Regions from separate parts of the Streptomyces sp. AC602_WCS936 genome, predicted to be linked through region 1. Evidence: riboswitches for the same ligand, from Rfam matches in the RefSeq annotation. Region 1 holds a riboswitch; each other region holds the start of a gene.
The links. A riboswitch is a leader RNA that binds a small molecule or an ion and turns the genes downstream of it on or off. The one in region 1 is predicted to bind cyclic di-AMP.
Positions count from the first base shown of each region.

Region 1 (7,212 bases):
GTCCTCGTGCGCGGCCCGGTAGGCGGCGGCCAGCACCGGGTCGGTGGCCAGGCGCTCGGTCATCTCCTTCATCACGCCGTTCGCCTCCAGCGTGCCGATCGCGGAGGCCGCCTTCGGGCACGTCAGGTAGTACAGCGTGGGGAAGGGCGTGCCGTCGGGCAGCCGCGGTGCCGTCTCCACGACGTCCGGCTGGCCGCAGGGGCAGCGGTGGGCGATGGCGCGCAGGCCGCGCGGGGGGCGTCCGAGCTGCTGCCTGAACGCCTCGACGTCCGCGTCGGTGGGCTCGGTGCGCTCGGTGGTCGGCGGGGGAGTCTGCATGACTGTCTTCTGCTGGTCTTCCTGTTGAGTCACTGCCGGCACGGTCGGTTCACGGCCGGCTCCGCCGGTTCACCGCCGGCCGGCGGCGTCGGCCTTGTCGATGCCGTCCCACACGTTCCGGTACCAGGGACGGTCGGCGGCACCCGCCTCGGCGCGGGCCTGCCGGGCCGCGTCCGGGTCGACGACGATGAAGCCCGTCTCCCCCGGCATCACGTAGTGCAGCCGCAGCCGGATCTGCTGCTCGGCGAAGGCGTCGTCCTGCCAGCGCGCCTTGAGGTCGCGCAGCTGCTCGACCCGGTCCCGGGTCTCCTGCTGCTCCCGCTGGAGGTCGGCGATCTCAGCGCGCTGGGCGACGTACTGCCGTATCGGGTAGGCGAGCGCGACGACGAGCGAGCAGAGCACCATCGCCAGCAGCGCGGCCCGGCCGGTCAGGCGGGAGCGGCGGGCCTGGCGCTTGGTCTGCGAGCGGTAGACCCGGGCCGCGGTCTGTTCCCCGATGATCCGGATCCTGGTCGCGGTGGAGAAACGGTCCCGGTCCTTCACCGCCATGTCTGTCCCCGCCTTCAGTCCACACGTGCGTACGTCCCCGCACACGGTACGGGACCGAGTACGGGGACGTACGTACGACGCTGCCTACAAGGGCGGTGCTCAGCCCTTGAAGCGCGGGAACGCGCTGCGGCCGGCGTACACCGCGGCGTCGTCGAGGATCTCCTCGATGCGCAGCAGCTGGTTGTACTTGGCGACGCGCTCGGAGCGGGCCGGGGCGCCGGTCTTGATCTGGCCGCAGTTGGTGGCGACGGCCAGGTCGGCGATGGTGACGTCCTCGGTCTCGCCGGAGCGGTGGGACATCATGCACTTGAAGCCGTTGCGCTGGGCCAGCTCCACGGCGTCCAGGGTCTCGGTCAGCGAACCGATCTGGTTGACCTTGACCAGCAGGGCGTTGGCGGCGCTCTCGTCGATGCCGCGGGCCAGGCGCTCCGGGTTGGTGACGAACAGGTCGTCGCCGACGATCTGGACCTTGTCGCCGAGCTTGTCGGTGAGGACCTTCCAGCCCTCCCAGTCGTCCTCGAACAGCGGGTCCTCGATGGAGACCAGCGGGTACGCCTCGACCAGCTCGGCGTAGTACTCGGTCATCTCGGCGGCGGAGCGGGTCTTGCCCTCGAAGGTGTAGGCGCCGTCCTTGTAGAACTCGGACGCGGCCACGTCGAGCGCGAGGGCGATCTGCTCGCCGGGGGTGTAGCCGGCCTCCTTGATCGCCTCGAGGATGAGGTCGAGGGCCTCGCGGTTGGAGCCGAGGTTCGGGGCGAAGCCGCCCTCGTCGCCGAGGCCGGTGGCCAGGCCCTTGCTCTTCAGGACCTTCTTCAGGGTGTGGTAGACCTCGGCGCCCCAGCGCAGGGCCTCGGAGAAGGACTCCGCGCCGATCGGCGCGATCATGAACTCCTGGATGTCCACGTTGGAGTCGGCGTGCGAGCCGCCGTTCAGGATGTTCATCATCGGCACCGGCAGCAGGTGCGCGTTGGGGCCGCCCAGGTAGCGGAAGAGCGGCAGGTCGGACGCCTCGGAGGCGGCGTGGGCGACGGCGAGGGAGACGCCGAGGATGGCGTTGGCGCCCAGCGAGCCCTTGTTGTCGGTGGCGTCCAGGTCGAACATGGCCTGGTCGATCAGGCGCTGCTCGGTGGCGTCGTAGCCGACCAGCTCCGGGCCGATCTGCTCGATGACGGCGAGGACGGCCTTCTCGACGCCCTTGCCCAGGTAACGGCCCGCATCGCCGTCACGGAGTTCGATGGCCTCGAAGGCGCCGGTGGAGGCACCGGAGGGAACGGCGGCACGACCCGTGCTGCCGTCGTCGAGGCCGACCTCGACCTCGACCGTGGGGTTGCCTCGGGAGTCCAGGATTTCCCGGGCTACGACGACGTCGATGGACGGCACGAGCATCTCCTTCTTCAATGTGACGCTTCGGTGTGACGCGCGGGTCCCGCAGGACCGCGGCGGCTCTGCGGGACCGAGCCTAACCGGCTCCGGGCGATCGGCCAGCCGATCGCCCACCCGCTGGACAGAACCGAGAGTAAATTGTTTCCGAACGGAACAAAGACGTTTCCGAAAATCCGTTCGCGATCACGGGCAGATCGGGGGCGTGAAAAACCCGCCCCGGTGCGTACGGGGGAACACGCACCGGGGCGGGAGTCGCGGGGGCCGCCGCTTACTTCAGGTGCAGCTGCTGGCCCGGGTAGATCAGGTCGGCGTCGTCGACGATGTCGTCGTTCAGCTTGAACAGCTTCGCCCAGCCGCCCTCGACGTCGTGCTCCTCGGCGATCGAGCTGAGGGTGTCGCCCTTGACGACCTTGTACTCGCCGTCGCCCTTCTCGACCTTCTTGCCGGTCGGGGTGGTGACGGTCTTCTTCTCGGCCGGCTTCTCGGCCTTCGGCTCGGCGGCCGGACGCTCGTCGGAGCGGGAGGCCTTCTGCTCGGTGGAGCGCTCGGCGGTGGAGCCGCTGTCCTGGCTCTGCGCGGAGCCGCTGTCCTGGCTCTCGGAGCCGCCGCCGGTGTACGCGGCGTTCGACAGGCCGGTGCCGCAGACCGGCCAGGCACCCTTGCCCTGGCCCGCGAGCACCTTCTCGGCGATCTCGATCTGCTGCGCCTTGGTCGCCTGGTCGGCGGTGGCGGCGTACTGCGTGCCGCCGTAACCGGCCCAGGTGGAGGCGGAGAACTGCAGACCGCCGTAGTAACCGTTGCCGGTGTTGATGGACCAGTTGCCGCCGGACTCGCACTGCGCGACGGCGTCCCACTCGGACGCGGTGGCGGCGGAGGCGTTGCCGGCCGCCATCAGCGGGGCGGCGACGGCGGCACCGGTGACACCGGCGACGGCGACGATACGGGTGGCCTTGGACGGACGGCGGTGCTTGCCCTTGCCGGAAAACAGCATGGTTGATCCCCTCACCGACGCCTGCGAGGTGAGCTGTCGGGTTCGGGCCGGTTGAGTTGCCCGGCCGGGTTCCTCGCGGAACTCGGCTCCACCCCTAGCCGCTCCGGCTCAACTGCCCGGTGCGGCACTTACCTTGGGTCCCCCGCTCCTGCCTGCGGCGCTCGAAGCGACGACTGTTCCCGTACGGCCGCTGGCAGGATTCGGCGTTGCGGCAGCCGGGGCCCGCGATGGCGAGCGGTCATGACCGTAGACACGCGCTCCGCGGATTTTCAAAGACGATCACGGCTTCTGAGACCTATATCTCACGAGATCCAAAACGGACATATGATCTCTAACCGTGAGCGAACTCCCCCTACTTTTCGCCCGATTCGCCCGTGACCGTGAGCGTCTGACCGGGCAGGATGTGGTCCGGGTCGGACCCGACGACGTCCTTGTTGCCGGCGTAGAGCGAACGCCACCCGCCGTCGAGCTCAAGGGAGTCGGCAATGCCCCAGAGACTGTCGCCGGAACGGACCGTGTACGAGCCGTCCACGACTTCCCGCGCCTCACCCTCACCGCGCGAGGCGTGCCGGCCCGAAGAGGCGTCCGTACGGCCGTCCGTGCGGCCGCTCGTCGCGCCCTCGTCGGCGCTGTCGCCGCGGTGCCGTCCCGCACCGGACTCGCCACTGCCGGCGGCCGCCGAAGAACCGTCACTCTGCCCCACCTTGTCCGTTTCATCGGTCTTGGTGGTTCCTGTGGACGGGCTGTCGGATTCCTGCGGGCCGACGCTCACCGAGGAATCGGATTCGACCGAAGTGCCCGGCTTGGACGCTTCATCCTCGCCGGTCGACGAGGGGTCAGAAGTCGGCGAGGGCGACGACGAAGGCGACGCCCCGGCGGCCGGGTCGGACACCTCGTCCGAACCGGTCGAACCGGACGGGTCCGAGGAGCCGGTGGTGCCGGTGGAGCCGGACGGGTCGGCCGTGCCGGACGGGTCATCCGCCTCCGGAGCGGTGGGCGCCTGCGAGGGGTCCGCGGTCTCCGACGAGCCGTCACCGGCCGAACCCGTGCCGCCGTCCAGGACGCCCGAGTCGTTGCCCAGTCCCGCGAGCAGACCACAGGTCGGCCAGGCGGCGATGCCCTGGTCCGCGTGCATCTTCTCGGCGACGCTTATCTGCTGGGAGCGGCTGGCCTGGTCGGCACTCCGCGCGTACTCGAGGCCGCCGTACCGCTCCCAGGCCTCCTGGGAGATCTGGAGGCCTCCGTAGTACCCGTTGCCGCTGTTCTGGCTCCAGGCGCCGCCGGTCTCGCACTCGGCGACCCGGTCCCAGTTCGCGCCGTCGGCCGCGTGTGCGCCGGTGGCGCCGAGGAGTGGGATCGCGATGGCGGAGCCGGTCACTCCGGCGGCGACGACCAGGGCGGGGGCCTGGCGGGGGCGGCGGTGACGACCGTTCCCGGAGAGCATGCGACGACCTTTCACGAGGCAGCGGGGACCGCGCGGCGGTAACGCTCAGGCCACGCTGATCCGTGAACGTATAGGCAGATGATCGCTTGTCACAAGTTCATGCCGCGCAGATCACGTGAAGATCACAAAGTTGAGCGCGTGTCACTTTTACTTCGAGGGCGGACCATGAACCGCCGATGACGCAACGGGTGTGAAGGACACGGGCAAAGTGCGCAGACCTCGCATGATGAGCCCGCCGCGCCAGCGCAGTTCGGCCGGCTCCGCGGCGAGCCGCAGGTCCGGGAGGCGGGTGAGGAGCGTGGCGAGCGCGGTCTGTCCCTCCAGCCGGGCGAGCGGGGCCCCGAGGCAGTAGTGGATGCCGTGGCCGTACCCCAGGTGCTGGCTGTCCCGGCGGGCGAGGTCGAGGGTGTCCGGGTCCGTGAAGCGCTCCGGGTCCCGGTCGGCGGCGGCCAGGACGACGAGGACGGGGTCGCCGGGCGCGATGTCCTGCCCGCCGAGGGTGAGCGGCCGGGTGGCGAAGCGCCAGGTGGCCATCTCCACCGGGCCGTCGTAGCGCAGGAGTTCCTCGACGCCGGTCTCCAGCAGCGCCCGCTCGCCGGCCGCGAGGGACGTCTGGAGACGGTCCCGCTGCTCGGGGTGGGTGAGCAGGGCGTACGTGCCGTTGCCGATCAAGTTGACGGTGGTCTCGAAGCCGGCGAAGAGCAGGATGAAGGCCATCGCCGCGGCCTCGTTCTCGGTGAGGTGCTCGCCGTGGTCGGAGGCGCGGATGAGGCCGGAGATGAGGTCCTCGCCGGGGCCGGGCTCGGGCGGCAGCGCGGCGCGCTTGCGGTGGATGAGATCGGCGAGGTAGCCCCGCATCTTCTTCACCGACCGTGCGACCCCGCCCCGGGGGCCTCCTCCGTGACGGATCATCATGCCCGCCCAGTCCCGGAAGTCGTCCTGGTCCTCGCGAGGGACGCCGAGCAGGTCGCAGATGGCGTAGATGGGGAGCGGGAAGGCGAACTCGTGGATCAGGTCGGCGCTCCCGGTCCCCGCGAACCGGTCGATGAGGTCGTCCGCCAGCTCCTGCACCCGGGGCGCGAACTCGGCGACCCGGCGGGGTGTGAACGCCTTGCTGACCAGCCGGCGCAGCCGGGTGTGGTCCGGCGGGTCGATGTTCAGCAGGTGGGTCATCAGCTCGGCCTTCCGCTCCCCCGGAATGCCGGTCTTGCCCTTGGCGTGTGCGGGCTCGTCGTGGTGGGCCGGGTTCTTGGACAGCCGCGGGTCGGCGAGCGCCTGCCTGGCGTCCGCGTACCGGGTGACCAGCCAGGCCTCCACTCCGCTGGGCAGCCGGGTGCGGTGCACGGGGGCGTGTTCCCGCAGCCAGGCGTAGGCGGGGTACGGGTCGGCGGCGAACTCCCAGGTGAACAGCTCGGGACCCGGAGTCGGGGCGGGGACGGGTGCGGGGCCGGGTGCGGGGCCGGTCATGCCTCGACCTCCCTGATCGCGTCCCGGTAGGCCCGGGCCGCCGCTCTCAGGGCCGCCTCGGGGTCCGTGCCCTCGGACTCGGCGCGGGCGGCGAGGGCGAGCAGTTCGTAGCCGATGCCCTCGCCGGAGGGCAGGGGGACCGGGAGGCCCGCGGTGCGGACCCGGGAGGCGAGCTTGGCGGCGAGGGCCAGGCCGGGCTGGCCGAGGGGGACGCCGTCGGTGACCGAGGCGCGCTGCTTCTCGTCCGCCTTGGTGCGCAGCCAGTGCTCCCTGACCTCCTCGGGGGTGGTCGCCGTGGCGTCGCCGAAGACGTGCGGGTGGCGGTGGACGAGCTTGTCGACGATGGTGGCGGCCACGTCGTCGACGGAGAACGGGGCGTCGTGGTCCTCCTCGGCGATGCGGGCGTGGAAGACGACCTGGAGGAGCACGTCGCCCAGTTCCTCGCGGAGCTCGTCGCGGTCGCCGTCCTCGATCGCCTCGACGAGTTCGTACGCCTCCTCGATCGCGTACTTGGCCAGGCCCTTGTGGGTGCGCTGCGAGGACCACGGGCATTCGACGCGGATGCGGTCCATGACCTGGACGAGGTCGAGCAGGCGGGCGCCGGGGAGGTCGTAGGAGGCCGGGAGCAGTTCCAGGTCCGGCATGGAGACGCGGCCGGAGCCCGCGAGGCGGGCCAGCCCGTCGGTGAGAGCGGGCTCGCCCTCCCCGGTGGCGACGACGACCACGGTGTGCCCGCCGGCGCAGGCGGTGACCAGCTCCTCGGCGGCCGGGGCGGCCTCGTCGACCCGTATGCCGGCCTCGCGCAGGTACGGCAGCTGCGGGTGGGCGCCGTCGGCGCACAGCACGCGGTCGGCGGTGCGCAGGGCCTGCCAGGCGGGCCAGGACAGCAGGCCGGGGGCGACGCGGTGGCTGGTGGTGAGCAGGACGATGCGGCCGGGGTCGGGAGCGGTGCCGGGGGTGGTGTCGGCGCTGGTTGCGTTCACCTTCAGAACGTAACGCACGAGGCCGACGGCCCCCCGAGTTGTCCACAGGGGGCCGGGCTGGCTTGTCCACAAGGGTC
Region 1 covers NZ_JAGMUF010000037.1:1,476-8,687, reverse strand. The annotation lists gene KUM03_RS14445 (DUF501 domain-containing protein) at 1-318, opposite strand, end outside; gene KUM03_RS14440 (septum formation initiator family protein) at 388-867, opposite strand; gene eno (phosphopyruvate hydratase) at 967-2,247, opposite strand; gene KUM03_RS14430 (transglycosylase family protein) at 2,519-3,241, opposite strand; cyclic di-AMP (ydaO/yuaA leader) riboswitch at 3,245-3,411, opposite strand; gene KUM03_RS14425 (transglycosylase family protein) at 3,594-4,685, opposite strand; gene KUM03_RS14420 (cytochrome P450) at 4,833-6,152, opposite strand; gene KUM03_RS14415 (nucleoside triphosphate pyrophosphohydrolase) at 6,149-7,135, opposite strand.

Region 2 (7,212 bases), on a different contig from region 1:
GCCCACCGCGGTCACGCAGGTCGAGCAGCGACTCTCCCAGCGCGAGGGCGCCTTCGAACTCCACCGCTACGCCGACGAGGCCGCGGCCCGCGACGCCGTCGAGGACCGGACCGTGTACGGCGCCGTGGTGGCCGGTGGCGACGGCATGAAGCTGCTCACGGCGTCCGCCGCGAGCCCGGCCGTCGCGCAGTCGCTGCGGCAGGCGGTGACCGAGCAGGCGTCCGCCACGGGGACCGCCGTCCAGGTCGTCGACGTAGTGCCCGCACCCGGTGCGGATCCGCGCGGCGCGGCGCTGAGCGCGAGTGTGCTGCCGCTGGCGCTGGCCGGGATCGCGACGGGCGCGGTGGCGACCCTGCTGGGGCTGCGGGGCCTGCGCGCGGCCCTCGCACTGGTCGGCGCCGCGGCGCTGACCGGACTGGTCGCGGCGGGGATCGCGCACAGCTGGCTCGGGGCGCTCACCGGCGACTGGTGGACCGTGGCCGGGGTGTTCGCGCTGTCGACCCTGGCCGTGGGCGCGGGCGTCGCCGGGCTGGCGGCACTGCTCGGCCGCGCGGGACTCGCGCTGGGCGGAGCGGTGATGATGCTGCTGGGCAACCCCTTCTCGGCGGCTTCCTCGGCGCCGGAGATGCTGCCGGAGCCGGCCGGGGCGATCGGGCAGTGGCTGCCGCCGGGTGCGGGCGCCTCGCTGCTGCGCTCGGTGTCGTTCTTCGACGGTGCGGCGGCCACCGGCCCCGCGCTGACCCTCGCCTGGTGGGCGCTGCTGGGCCTGGGGGCGGTCCTGGTGGGCGGTACCCTGCGACGGCGCACGCGCGGTACGACCCCGTCACCGGACCGGGCACCGGAGCCGGCCACGGCCGCCTGAGGCGTCGGGGCACCCGCGAGCGCGCACGTCCCGGCCGACAGTGCCCCGGGACCACGAGCGCCACACCCTGCCCCGCCGACCACCACCCCGACGTCCAGACCGCCCCCCCCGGCCGGGACACCGCAGTCCCGCCTCGCGGAAGACCGCCGCGGACCGCGGTACCCCGTACCGGGCGATGCCCTGAGCTTCGCCTAGGACGAGTTCGGCCCCCCCCCGGTGTTCCGCCGCGATGCCGAAGCGGCGGGGCTCCGCGGGCGCGGCGGTCGTGTCGCGGACGCGGGAGACCGAGCTGGCCGCCTGCTCCCCGGTCGGCTCCTGAAGAGCCTCGAGGCGCTCGAGGTCGGCGGCGGAGACCAGGGCGACGAGAGGCTTGCCGTGGCGGGTCACGACGACCCGCTCGCCGCCGACACCTACCGCGGACTGCGCGCCGCCCAGGCGCTGGTGGGCCAGGCGAGCGCCCTCGCGGTCATGCACCGGCGGGGCGAGACGGAGCGGCACGCCACCACGCTCGCCCGGGCGCTGCGCGTGCTGGACGGTGAACGGCGTACGGCCCGGGCCAGCCTTCCGCCGGCTCCCGGCAGTTGAGGAACGCGGCCTCGAAACGGACCAAACGGCGTACCCCCTTTCGGCGTAGGAACACCTCGGATTTCCGGGCGTCCGGGGTTGCGCGGGCCGCCCGTCCCGACGCCGGGACGACTCACTCCGCCGCTGGTCCCGGCTTCGTCACCACGCTGGACGGGGACCGAACGGAGAGCCGCCCACCCGAACGGATGAGTGGTGAGTAACAACACAAAGGGCACGTTCCGTTGGGATTTTCCCACCGGGCGGGACAAGATCCGTGACTGACGACAAGCCCCCGCCGCAGCGGCGGGGCGGTCCGGGCGGACGCCGAGTCCTGCCGCCGTCCGGACGACCGGTCGACAGGAGTGGATCGGCAGGAGTGGAGGACCCGAGCACGACGGGTCGCCGGTACGGCCGTCTCCGGGAGGAGGACGCCGCGCCGAGCAGCCCTTGGGGTGAAGCCGCACCCGTGCGGCCGGGCAACTTCGCCAGCCCGAATCCGACAGGTCATCCTTCACAGGCGGCTGACGAAGGGTTGCGCATGTCTGCGCTCAATCGAGTCCCGTCGCTGATGGCCCGTGCCGGTACGGCCTCCGCTCTCACCCTCGCCGCCGTGGGCGGCTCCGTCGTGGTTCCCGGTGTCGCCTCCGAGGCGGCCGCGGCGAGCCACGCCACCAAGGCGCTCAAGATCGCGGCTTCCAAGAAGGGTTCACCGTACAAATGGGGTGCCGTCGGCCCGAGCAGGTTCGACTGCTCCGGGCTGACGCTGTACTCGTTCAAGAAGGCCGGCAAGAAGCTGCCGCGCACCGCGGCCCAGCAGTACAACAAGACCCGGCACGTCTCGGCCAAGAACCGCAAGGCCGGTGACCTGGTCTTCTTCCACTCGGGCCGCAGTGTCTACCACGTCGGCATCTACGCCGGGAAGGGCAAGATCTGGCACGCGCCGAAGACCGGGGACGTGGTGCGCCTGCAGAAGATCTGGACCGGAAGCGTCTGGTACGGCCGGGTCAAGTAGCCCGCCCGGGACGGGTGACGGTGTCCTGATCCGCCGTCACCCTTCCCGGGTGCCGGACGCGCGCGTGCCGCGCGTCCGCGTCACCGCCGGGGCTGCTCCTGGGTACCCGCGGCCTGTCCCGCGACCGCGGCCGGTTCGGGCGGGACCGCGCGGTCCGGCGGCGTCCAGGGAAGTTCGATGGAGACGGTCTTGCCCCCCTCCCGCGTGGGGCGCACTCTCAGCTTGCCGCCGCACTCCGCCGTCAGCCAGCGAATGATCACCATGCCCCGGCCGTTGTCCTGCTGGACGGCGGCCGGCAGGCGTTTGGGGAAGCGCGGATGGCTGTCGGTGACGCCGATGCGCAGCCGCTCGTCACGGTCGAGCGCCAGGTCCACCGTGAAGGTGGGCGACTGGCCGAAGGTGTGCTGGACCGCGTTGGTCGCCAGCTCCGAGACGATGAGCCGGACGGTCTCTGACACCTCCGCCTCCGCCGGCAGACCCCACTCCGCCAGTGTGCCGACCACGTAGGTCCGCGCGGCGGCCACCGAGGCCGGATCGCTCGGCAGAGTGACGGATGCTTCCAGATGGTCTGCCATGGCGACGTCGTCCCTTTCCCACGGGACCGCAGCCCGACACGGAGCGGATGGTTCGAGTACGGTCCCGGACTGGTGCTTCGCCGTCAGACTGCCATCACCGGGGCGGTGATGGGCGGCGATCCACCAAGATATGCATATATCTGTCGCTCGATGCGGTGAACTCTGCGACGGCAGAGCGTATTCGGGCGGCTCATAAGGAGTAGAGGAGTGGCCCATGCAGCACGGTCCCGTGGTGCGCCGTCGGAAGCTGGGCGCCGAACTGCGCGCCCTGCGCACGTCGGCGGGGATCACCAGCGGTGAGGCGGCCCGCCTGGTGGGCTGGCACCAGTCGAAGGTCAGCCGGATCGAGACCGGCACGAGCGGGGCGAAACCGGCCGACGTGCGGTTACTGCTGGACGCCTACGGCGTGGACGACGCCCAGTTGCGGGAACTGCTGGTGGTGCTGGCCGGCACCGACGGGCCGGGCGGCGGCCGGAGCGACTGGTGGCACGCCTATCGCGGGGTGCTCCCGCCGACCTACCGGGACTTCATCAGCCTGGAGTCCCAGGCGAGCGCGATGCGCACCCTGGAGACCACGGTGGTCCCCGGCCTCCTGCAGACACCGGAGTACGCCCGCGCGGTGACGCGCGCCGCGGCGGACGGGCTGCCGGAGGAACGGCTGGACACGTTGGTGGAGGTCCGGCTGGCCCGGCAGGACGTGCTGCGGGCCGAGCCGCCGCTCCGGCTGAGCGCGGTCCTGGACGAGGCGGTGCTGCGCCGTGAGGTCGGCGGGCCCGGTGTCATGGCCCGTCAGCTGGAGCGGCTGGTCGAGGCCGCACGCCTGCCCCATGTCGCGCTCCGGGTCCTGCCGTTCGCCGCCGGGGCGCACATCGGCGTCACCGGCCCTTTCGTAATCTTCTCTTTTTCGAGCACTTCTGATCTCGACGTGGTTGTTCTCGACCACTTGACGAGTAGCCTGCATCTCGAACGGAAAGAAGACCTAGAGGCCTACACCGAGGCCTTCAACGCCCTTCTGGTTCATGCCCTTTCGCCCGAGGACTCGTTGGACTTCATCGCCGCGACCGCGGCGGGCGCGTAAGGAGGCACCATGTCAGGCACCACGTCAGGAACCGCGACGGCACGTGTGCGGAACATCCCCGTCAGTACCGAGCTGCCCGGCGTGCGCTGGCTGCGCAGCAGCTACAGCACCGGAGCGAACAACTGTGTGGAGACGGCCCGGCCGTCGGCCGGCCCCTGGGCCGGACTGCTCGCCGTGCGCGACTCCAAGGACCCGGCCGGACCCGCGCTGCTCTTCTCCCCCGGGAGCTGGGCGTCGTTCACCGCCTCGGTCCACCGCCACTGATCCGGTCGGTCATCGGGCGGCGCACGGCCGTGTCACGCCGACTCATGGTCGCGTTTCGCCGATGACCCCTACAGCGCGTTCGATCTGTTCCCCGGAGAGGTCCGCACGAGCGGTCAGCCTGAGCCGTGAGACGCCGTCGGGCACGGAAGGAGGTCGGAAGCAGCCCACGGCCAGGCCGGCCGCACGGCAGTCGGCCGCCCACCGTACGGCCCCCTCCGGGGAGGGGGCGCGCACCGAGACGACCGCGGCGTCCGGACGTACCGCGGAAAGGCCCGCGGCGGTCAGGCGTGCGTGCAGTTCGGCCGCCACCGCCCGTGCCCGCGCCGCCCGTTCGGGCTCGCGGCGCAGCAGCGTCAGCGCCGCCAGCGCCCCGCCCGCCGCCGCGGGGGCGAGACCGGTGTCGAAGATGAACGTCCTGGCCGCGTTGACCAGATGCTCGATCACCCGGGCGGGCCCGAGCACGGCACCGCCCTGACTGCCGAGCGACTTGGACAGCGTCACCGTCACGACGACGTCGTCGGCGCCCGCGAGGCCCGCCGCCTGCGCGGCGCCCCGACCGCCCTCGCCGAGGACACCCAGACCGTGCGCGTCGTCGACGACCAGCCCCGCCCCGTGCTCCCGGCACACCCCGGCGAGCGCGGCCAGCGGCGCCGCGTCGCCGTCGACCGAGAAGACCGTGTCGGAGACGGTGACGGCGGGCCCGTCGTGCGTCGCCAGCGCCTTGCGCACGGCGTCCGGGTCGGCATGCCCCACGACCTGGGTCGTGCCGCGCGCCAGCCGGCAGCCGTCGATGAGCGAGGCGTGGTTGCCCGCGTCGGAGACGACGAGGGAGCCGTGCGGGGCCAGCGCGGTGACCGCGGCGAGGTTGGCCGCGTAGCCGGAGGAGAAGACGAGGGCGGCCTCGAAGCCGCAGAAGTCTGCCAGTTCGTGTTCGAGTTCGGCGTGCAGCTCGGTCGTGCCGGTCACCAGCCGGGAGCCGGTCGCGCCGGCGCCCCAGCTCCGCGCGGCCCGCGCCGCCCCCTCGGTGACCTCCGGGTGCCGGGCCAGTCCGAGGTAGTCGTTGCTCGCCAGGTCCAGCAGCGGCGAGTCGGCCGGACGGGGGCGCAGAATCCGGACGAGGCCCGCCCGGCGGCGCGCCCGGGCCTGCTCGTCGATCCAGCCGAACGCCATGGGTGAGTCCTCCGGGGTTTTGTAGGCAATGGACAGACGATAGCGGTACCGCCACCCCCGCGAGGTGTGGCAATACCCACACGGTGATCTGTCAGTGTTGTGCAAACTCTCCTTGGCCCCGGACGGCCCCTTAGGACAGGATCGGCTCTCATGGACCTGCTGAACACGCTGGTGGACAAGGGGCTTCGGCGCGAGACGCCGACCCGCGAGGAGGCCCTTGCCGTCCTCGCCACTTCCGACGACGACCTGCTCGATGTGGTGGCCGCGGCCGGCAAGGTGCGCCGGCACTGGTTCGGGCGGCGGGTGAAACTCAACTACCTCGTCAACCTCAAGTCGGGCCTGTGCCCCGAGGACTGCTCCTACTGCTCGCAGCGGCTCGGCTCCAAGGCCGAGATCCTCAAGTACACCTGGCTCAAGCCCGACCAGGCCTCGCAGGCCGCCGCGGCGGGCGTGGCCGGGGGCGCCAAGCGGGTGTGCCTGGTGGCCAGCGGACGCGGGCCGACCGACCGGGACGTGGACCGGGTCTCGGACACCATCAAGGCCATCAAGGAGCAGAACGAGGCCGTCGAGGTGTGCGCCTGCCTCGGCCTGCTCTCGGACGGCCAGGCGGAGCGGCTGCGCGAGGCCGGCGCCGACGCCTACAACCACAACCTCAACACGTCCGAGGCGACGTACGGGGACATCACGACCACGCACACGTACGCCGACCGGGTGGACACGGTCAACAAGGCGCACGCGGCCGGGCTGTCCGCCTGCTCGGGTCTCATCGCGGGCATGGGCGAGAGCGACGAGGACCTGGTCGACGTGGTCTTCTCGCTGCGCGAACTCGACCCCGACTCGGTGCCGGTCAACTTCCTGATCCCGATGGAGGGCACGCCGCTCGCCAAGGAGTGGCACCTCACCCCGCAGCGGTGCCTGCGCATCCTGGCGATGACGCGGTTCGTCTGCCCGGACGTCGAGGTGCGCATCGCGGGCGGGCGCGAGGTCCACCTGCGCACGATGCAGCCGCTGGCCCTGAACCTGGCCAACTCCATCTTCCTCGGCGACTACCTCACCAGCGAGGGGCAGGCCGGCCACGCCGACCTGGAGATGATCGCGGACGCCGGGTTCGAGGTGGAGGGCGCCGGCGAGGTGACGCTGCCGGGACACCGGGTCGCGGACCGGGGCGGGTGCGGGTCGCACGGGGAGGGCGGGGGCTGCGGGTCGCACGGGGAAGGCGGGGGCTGCGGGCCCTCGCACGAGGGCGACGGTGTCTGCGGGTCCGTCCCGGCCGAGGGAGCAGGCGGGTGCGACTCCGCCGTGCCCGCCGAACCGGCCGTCGCCGGCGAACCCCGTACGGACCTGGTCGCCGTACGCCGTCGTGGTGCCGGAACGGACCTCGCGCCCAATGCCTGAGCCCGCACTGACCGTGGACGAGCTGCTGGCGCTCGACCGGCGGCACGTCTGGCATCCGTACGGCCCCATGCCCGGCCGGCAGGACCCGCTCGTCGTGGAGTCGGCGAGCGGGGTGCGGCTGCGGCCGGCCGACGGCTCGGGCGAGCTGGTCGACGGGATGTCGTCCTGGTGGTCGGCGATCCACGGCTACAACCACCCGGTCCTGAACGAGGCCGCGCGCGAGCAGCTGGAGCGGATGAGCCACGTGATGTTCGGCGGGCTCACCCACGAGCCCGCCGTGCGGCTGGCGAAA
Region 2 covers NZ_JAGMUF010000054.1:401,947-409,158, forward strand. The annotation lists gene KUM03_RS19185 (ABC transporter permease) at 1-862, shown strand, start outside; gene KUM03_RS39255 (hypothetical protein) at 824-1,249, opposite strand; gene KUM03_RS39260 (hypothetical protein) at 1,160-1,447, shown strand; cyclic di-AMP (ydaO/yuaA leader) riboswitch at 1,817-1,961, shown strand; gene KUM03_RS19200 (C40 family peptidase) at 1,965-2,438, shown strand; gene KUM03_RS19205 (ATP-binding protein) at 2,519-3,013, opposite strand; gene KUM03_RS19210 (helix-turn-helix transcriptional regulator) at 3,228-4,091, shown strand; gene KUM03_RS19215 (DUF397 domain-containing protein) at 4,101-4,355, shown strand; gene KUM03_RS19220 (8-amino-7-oxononanoate synthase) at 4,398-5,525, opposite strand; gene bioB (biotin synthase BioB) at 5,676-6,920, shown strand; gene KUM03_RS19230 (adenosylmethionine--8-amino-7-oxononanoate transaminase) at 6,913-7,212, shown strand, end outside.
Region 2: linked by a shared signal. The riboswitch ahead of KUM03_RS19200 (C40 family peptidase) and the one ahead of KUM03_RS14430 (transglycosylase family protein) in region 1 are both predicted to bind cyclic di-AMP.

Region 3 (7,212 bases), on a different contig from region 1:
GGTCCGGGTCGGCGGGGACGGGCAGGCCGAGGACCTGGCCCGCGCGCAGTGCCACCCGCGTGTGGCCCTCCGGCGACAGGTGCAGCCGGTCGGCGTCCCACGCCCTGCGGTCCTGGACGGTGCGCAGCGACCACAGGTCGAGCACGGGGCAGCCGTAGCGGTCGGCGACGGCACGGACGTGTCCGTTGTACGTGGCGATCTTGCCGCGCAGGTGCTTGAGGACGGGCACCCCGCGGGTGTCGAATCCGGTCGTCACCAGGACGGTGCCCGCGGCGGCGGTCAGCGCGGCCACCGCCCGCTCGAACCGCTCGGCCACCTCGTCGGGGTCGGTGCCGGGCCGGATGATGTCGTTGCCGCCGGCGCAGAACGAGACCAGGCCCGGCGCGAGTTCGACGGCCCGCGGCACCTGCTCGGCCACGATCTGGTCGAGCAGCCTGCCGCGTACGGCGAGGTTCGTGTACGTGAAGTCGCCCTCGGGGCGCCGGTCCGCGAGCAGTACGGCGAACCGGTCGGCCCAGCCGACGAACGCCCCGTCGGGGCCGGGGTCGCCGACGCCCTCGGTGAAGCTGTCCCCCACCGCCACGTACGACCCGATCACTGTTCTGCTGTCACTCTTCGAATCGTCTGCCACATCGGCCCATCATTCACCTCGGAATGTGACCTACGCGACCGTAGGAAAGGGTTGACGGGCGGTGAGAAACACCACGCCTAAAGTGTTCACCAATTCAGGAATACGCCGGAGGGCGGACAGGCCGAAGGCCGGACCCGGGGATCGGGGTCCGGCCTTCGGTGGCGCGGGGCCGCGCCGAAACGGTCGTCAGGAAGCGGCCGTCAGAGAGAGACGCCGTGCGAGCGCAGGTACGCGATCGGGTCCACGTCCGAGCCGTAGTCCGGGGTGGTGCGGATCTCGAAGTGCAGGTGCGGGCCGGTGACGTTGCCGGTGGCACCCGACAGGCCGACCTGCTGACCCGCCGTCACGGACTGGCCGGCCGAGACGGAGAGGGAGGACAGGTGGGCGTACTGGGCGTAGTGGCCGTCGGCGAGCTGGATGACGACCTGGTTGCCGTAGGCGCCGCCCCAGCCGGCGGAGACGACGGTGCCCGCGCCGACGGCCTTGAGCGAGGTGCCGGTCGGGACGACGAAGTCGGTGCCGGTGTGGTAGCCGCTGGACCACATGCTGCCCGACTGGTGGTACGGGGTGCCGATGGTGCCGCTCGGGACCGGCGAGACGAAGCCGCTGGTGGTGCCGGCGGACTGGGTGCTCTTGTCGGAGGAGCCGGAGTCCGAGGAGGAGGCCTTCGCGGCATCCGAGGACTTCTCGGCCTCGGCCGACTCGGTCTTCTCGGAGGACGACTTCTCGGTCTGGGCGGGCTTCTCGGCCGCGGGCTGCTCGGCGGCGGGCTGCTCGGACTTGGCGGCCTGGCCGCCGAGCGTGAGCTCCAGGCCCGGGTGGATCAGCGACGGGTCGGACCCGACGGCCTCGCGGTTGTCCGCGTAGAGCTTCTTCCAGCCGCCGTCGACGTCCTGCTCGTCGGCGATCTTCGAGAGGTAGTCACCGCTGCGCACGGTGTACGTGCGCGAGTCGGAGTTCTTCTCGGCGGCGGCCTTCTCGGCCGACGTCGGAACGGACTGCACGGCCTGCTCGGAAACGGACTGAGCGGGGGCGGCCTGGGCACCGGCGGCACCCATCAGCGGGAGCGCGAGCGCGGCGCCGCCGGTTCCGGCGACGGCGATGGCACGGGTCAGGCGCATGGCCTTGGTACGGCGGTGCTTACCCTTCGCGGGCATGGCGAATTCCTCTCCGGCGCCTGCGAGGTGAGCTGTCGGGTTCGGGCTGGAGATGCCCGGCCGCGCCGAGACGCGGCTTAACCCCAAGCCGTTCCGGGAACCGGAACAGGCGGTCGTACCTGTGGGTCCCCCGCTCCTGCCGTGTACGGGTGGTGGATGAATGCGGGCTCCGGTCGGCGGCAGGATTAGGCGTCCGTCCGGATCGGTGGTGAACGTAAGGGACCAAGACGCACAGGGACAAGCGAGGGGTTGCATGGGCGGGTGTTCCGGCTGATCCATTACCGGGAATGCCCGTCACACTCCGTCGATTCCTGAGGCGCCGTTTCTCGTGAACGGCCATGAAAACCGGCTGAATTACGTGAACATGACGGGCAACGCACCGTCACGGATATGACGCTGCTCACGCACCTCTCCCTCAGCCCCTTTTATTCCGCAGCGAGTTGGAATTAAGGCGCCATTTCGGACAGAAAGCCCAGAAGTGGCGCAGTCGGTTGACTTCGCCCCTGCGTCTTCGCACCGTGCCGTATCGTCGAGTGGCACCCGTCGGCGAGCGGCGCCGGCGGGGCGGAGTGGGAGGAGCCCCCGTGACGCAGCAGGTGCCGTCGACCGAACCCGAGCTGGCCGGGGTGCGCAACTTCCGCGACGTGGGCGGACTGCCGACCGTGGACGGACGGAGGGTGCGGCAGGGGGTGCTGTTCCGCAGCGGCCACCTCGCGCACGCCACCGGGGAGGACGCCGCGTTCCTGTCCTCGCTGGGTCTGCACACGATCTTCGACTTCCGCAACGCCGCCGACCAGAAGCTCGACGGCCCGGACGTCGAGCTGCCGGGCGTGCGCAATGTGAACCTGCCGCTGAGCGACCCGGCCGACGGCGCCGAGTTCTGGAAGATGGTCCGCGACGGCGACCTCGACCAGCTGCGCGAGATCCTCGCGGACGACAAGGGCGCCCAGCGGATGATCGACTCGTACCGCATGATCATCAAGGAGCGCACGGCGGAGCACTCCCGGGTGCTGCACGCGCTCGCCGAGGACAGCGTCCCCGCCCTGATGCACTGCGCGGCCGGCAAGGACCGCGCGGGTCTGTCGATCGCGGTCACGCTGCTCGCCCTCGGCGTCGAGCGCGACGCCGTCGTCGAGGACTACCTGAAGTCGAACGCCACGCACCGCCGCTACAAGGTGCGCCGCAGCAGCACCGCCGCCTCCGCCTACTCCCCCGAGGTCATGGAGCTGCTCAGCCCCCTCTTCGACGCGCGCGCCGAGTACCTGGCGGCGGCCTTCGAGACCGTCGAGCAGACCTGGGGCGGCGTCGACGCCTACCTGGAGAAGGGTCTGCGGATCACGCCGCAGACCCGGGAGCGGCTGCGCGAGCGGATGCTGGACTGAGCCGGCCGCTCACCCGCTGTTGGCACCCACCTCGAAGAGCAGGTAGATGAAGGCTGCCAGCACGTGCCCCACGACGAGGTAGATGAAGAGCCGCACCCAGAGTGCGCGCGGGAACTTGTCCTGCATGTTCATGATGTCTCTCCAGGGAAGGGGTGGCCCGGCGTGGTGGCCGGCCCCAGGCACAGCGCCGCCGTCGGGCTCTGGAGCAGCGTGTGGACGAAGAGGAGCTCGACCCCGTCGGCGTCCTGAGCGGCGATGCGGTGCGGGGTCAGCGAGTCGAAGTGCGCGCTGTCCCCCGGACCGAGCCGGTGCACCGCGTCCCCGAGCCGGAGCCGCAGCCGGCCCCGCAGGACGTGGATCCACTCCTCACCGGGATGCACCCGGACGATGTCCCCCTGGGAGCCGTGCGGCACGTGCACGCGCAGGGCCTGCATGCCGCGACCGGCCCCACCGGCCTGCCAGTACGTCCAGCCGCCGGCGAAGGTCGGCTCCATGGCGTCGGCCCGCACGACCGCGTCCCGGTCGGCGGCCGTCTCGCCGAGCAGTTCCGAGACGGTCGTACCGTAGACACGGGCGAGGGACAGGAGCATCGGCAGCGAGGGCTGGCGCTGCCCGGTCTCCAGCCGGGACAGGTGGGCAGGCGACAGTCCGGCGGCACGGGCCGCCGCCTCCAGGGTGAGGACGGCCCGACGCCGCAGGGCACGCAGCTGTGGCGCCACGACGGACACCGCGTCCGCCGGCGGCTCCGGTGCCGACGACTCCGGTGCCGGCGGCCCGGTCTCGTGGGAGGTCATGCCTCCCATTCAGCCCCAGCTTTGCCCGGCAGGCAATTTTCTTGCCCGTGAGGCAAAAGGTGCCCGTGGTGACCCGCTAACGGTTGGCGACCGCCTGCTTGACCAGCGTCTTCCCGAAGTCCCACATCAGGCCGCCGCCGTTGTGCGCGTCCTCCATCACCTCGGTGAAGGCGTCGACGAACCGGTCCGCGTCCGCCGTGTCGATGATCAGCGGCGGGATCAGCTTGATTACCTCCAGGTGGTCGCCGGAGACCTGGGTCAGGATGTGGTGGCGCTGCAGCAACGGCACCACGACCATCTGCGCGAAGAGCCCCTTCCGGGCCGCCTGGAGCATCGTCCAGCGGCTGCGCAGCTTCAGCGACCGGGGCCGGCCGAACTCGATGCCGATCATCAGCCCCCGGCCCCGGACGTCGGCGAGCAGCTCGTAGCGGTCCACCAGCGCCGCGAGCCGGGACTTCAGCCGCTCACCGACCGCGGCGGCGTTCGCGACGATCTCCTCGTTCTCCATCACCGACAGCACCGCGAGCCCGGCCGCCATGGCCTGCGCGTTGGACCCGAAGCTCGCCGAGTGGACCTGCACCCGGTCCATCGAGGAGTACACCTTCTGGAAGATCCAGTCCTTGCCCAGCGTGGCCCCCACGGGCACGTACCCGCCGGACAGCGCCTTGGCGACGCACACCAGGTCGGGCTCCACGCCCTCCTCGTGCTGGAAGGCGTAGAACCTGCCGGTCCGGCCCAGCCCCGTCTGCACCTCGTCGGCGATCAGCAGGGCCTTGTGCCGGTGCAGCAGCTCCTGTGCGGCGCGCAGATAGCCGGGCGGTGCCTCGTGCACGCCCTTGCCCTGGACGGGCTCCACGATCAGCGCGGCCACGTCGCCCTTCTTCAGCTCCCGCGCCAGGGCGTCCACGTCGCCGAGCGGGACGGGGGTGTCGGGCAGCAGCGGTGCGAAGCCGTTGCGGAAGCCGTCCTCGCCGTTGACGGAGAGTGAGCCGGTGGTCAGCCCGTGGAAGGCGTGCGCGCAGTACAGGACCCTCGGTCTGCCGGTCGCGTACCGGGCGAACTTCAGCGCGGTCTCCACCGCCTCCGTGCCGCTGTTGCCGAAGAAGACCCGGTCCAGGTGGGGGCTGTAGGAGAGCAGCTTCTCGGCCAGCAGGCCGGGCAGCGGCGGGCAGTCGAAACGGGTCAGGTCGGCGAGCGAGGCGTCGAGGACGTCGTGCAGTGCCTTGCGGACGACGGGATGGTGACGGCCCAGGCCCATCACCGCGAAACCGGCGAGCATGTCCAGGTAGTCGTTGCCGTCCGCGTCCCAGAAGTGCGCGCCCTCGGCCCGCTCGTAGACCTTGTCGAAGCCGATGGTGCGCAGCATGCGCGGCTGCTGGTGGTTGAGGTACCTGGCGTGCAGCTCGTACCGCTCGGCTCCGCGCTCGGCCAGGAGCGCCCCCAGGTCGAACTCCTTGGTCATTCAGTTCTCTCCTTGCACTGGCGTGGCGATCGGGCCGTCCCCGGTCTCTCCGGCGACGGCCAGGCTCGCGCTGATCCGGCCGGCGATCTCGACCGGGGTGAGACCGATGTCGGCGAGCACCTCGGCGCGCTTGGCGTGCGCGAGGAACTGCTCGGGGATGCCGAACCGGCGCACGGGTACGTCGACCTCGGAGTCTCCGAGCGCCAGCGCCACCGCCGAACCGACCCCGGCGGCGCGGCTGTTGTCCTCGACGACGGCCACCAGGCGGTGCCGCGCGGCCAGCGGCGCGAGCGCCGGGTCGACGGGTTTGACCCAGCGCGGGTCGACGACGGTGCATCCGGTACCGCGGGCTTCGAGGAGCTCGGCGGCCCGGAGACAGACGGGCGCCATCACGCCGACGGCCACCAGCAGCACCTCGGGCCGGTCGGCGGCGTGCAGGACGTCCATGCCGCCGATCCGGTCCACGGCCGGTACGGCGGCACCGACGGACTCCTTCGGGAAGCGCACGAGGGTCGGCGCGTCGTCGACGGCCACCGCCTCGCGCAACTGGGCACGCAGCTGGTCGGCATCGCGCGGCGCGGCGATACGCAGACCCGGGACGACCTGGAGGACGGACATGTCCCACATGCCGTTGTGCGAGGGCCCGTCGGCGCCGGTGACGCCGGCCCGGTCCAGGACGAAGGTGACGCCGCAGCGGTGCAGGGCCACGTCCATCAGGAGCTGGTCGAAGGCGCGGTTGAGGAAGGTGGCGTAGACGGCGACGACCGGGTGGAGGCCGCCGGTGGCGAGACCGGCCGCGGACACGGCGGCGTGCTGCTCGGCGATGCCGACGTCCCAGACCCGGTCGGGGAACCGCTCGGCGAAGCGGCCGAGGCCGACCGGGTGCAGCATGGCCGCGGTGATCGCCACGACGTCGTCGCGCTCCTCGCCGATCCGCACGATCTCCTCGCCGAACACGGAGGTCCAGGAAGGCCCGTCGGAGGGCGCCAGCGGCGCACAGGTCAGCGGGTCCATGGCGCCGACGGTGTGGAAGTGGTCCGCCTCGTCGCGCAGGGCAGGCTCGTAGCCGCGGCCCTTCTCCGTGAGGCAGTGGACCAGTACGGGCCCGTGGAAGCGTTTCGCGCGCCGCAGCGCCGACTCGACCGCCCCGGTGTCGTGTCCGTCGATGGGCCCGACGTACTTCAGCCCCAGGTCCTCGAAAAGTCCCTGCGGGGCGAAGGCGTCCTTGAAGCCCTTCTTCGCGCCGTGCAGGGCCTCGTAGACGGTGTTGCCGATCAGGGGCGTGCGCTGGAGCACGTGCTTGCCCCAGGCCAGCATCCGCTCGTAGCCGTCGGTGGTGCGCAGGGTCGCCAGGTGGTTGGCGAGGCCGCCGATGGTCGGCGCGTAGGAGCGTTCGTTGTCGTTGACGACGATGATCAGCGGCCGGTCCCGGGCCGCCGCGATGTTGTTCAGCGCCTCCCACGCCATGCCGCCGGTGAGCGCGCCGTCACCGATGACGGCGACGACGTGGCCCCGCTCCCCGCGCACCTGGCGGGCCTTGGCGAGGCCGTCGGCCCAGCCGAGGACTGTGGAGGCGTGGCTGTTCTCGATGACGTCGTGCTCGGACTCGTCGCGCGAGGGGTAGCCGGACAGACCGCCCTTGCCGCGCAGCTTGGAGAAGTCCTGACGTCCGGTCAGGATCTTGTGCACGTAGCTCTGATGGCCGGTGTCCCACAGGATGCGGTCGGCCGGTGACTCGAAGACCCGGTGCAGGGCGACGGTGAGTTCGACCACTCCCAGGTTCGGG
Region 3 covers NZ_JAGMUF010000112.1:158,814-166,025, forward strand. The annotation lists gene KUM03_RS30480 (SGNH/GDSL hydrolase family protein) at 1-598, opposite strand, end outside; gene KUM03_RS30485 (M23 family metallopeptidase) at 832-1,788, opposite strand; cyclic di-AMP (ydaO/yuaA leader) riboswitch at 1,793-1,950, opposite strand; gene KUM03_RS30490 (tyrosine-protein phosphatase) at 2,373-3,170, shown strand; gene KUM03_RS30495 (DUF6126 family protein) at 3,180-3,302, opposite strand; gene KUM03_RS30500 (helix-turn-helix domain-containing protein) at 3,299-3,964, opposite strand; gene KUM03_RS30505 (aspartate aminotransferase family protein) at 4,041-5,426, opposite strand; gene dxs (1-deoxy-D-xylulose-5-phosphate synthase) at 5,427-7,212, opposite strand, start outside.
Region 3: linked by a shared signal. The riboswitch ahead of KUM03_RS30485 (M23 family metallopeptidase) and the one ahead of KUM03_RS14430 (transglycosylase family protein) in region 1 are both predicted to bind cyclic di-AMP.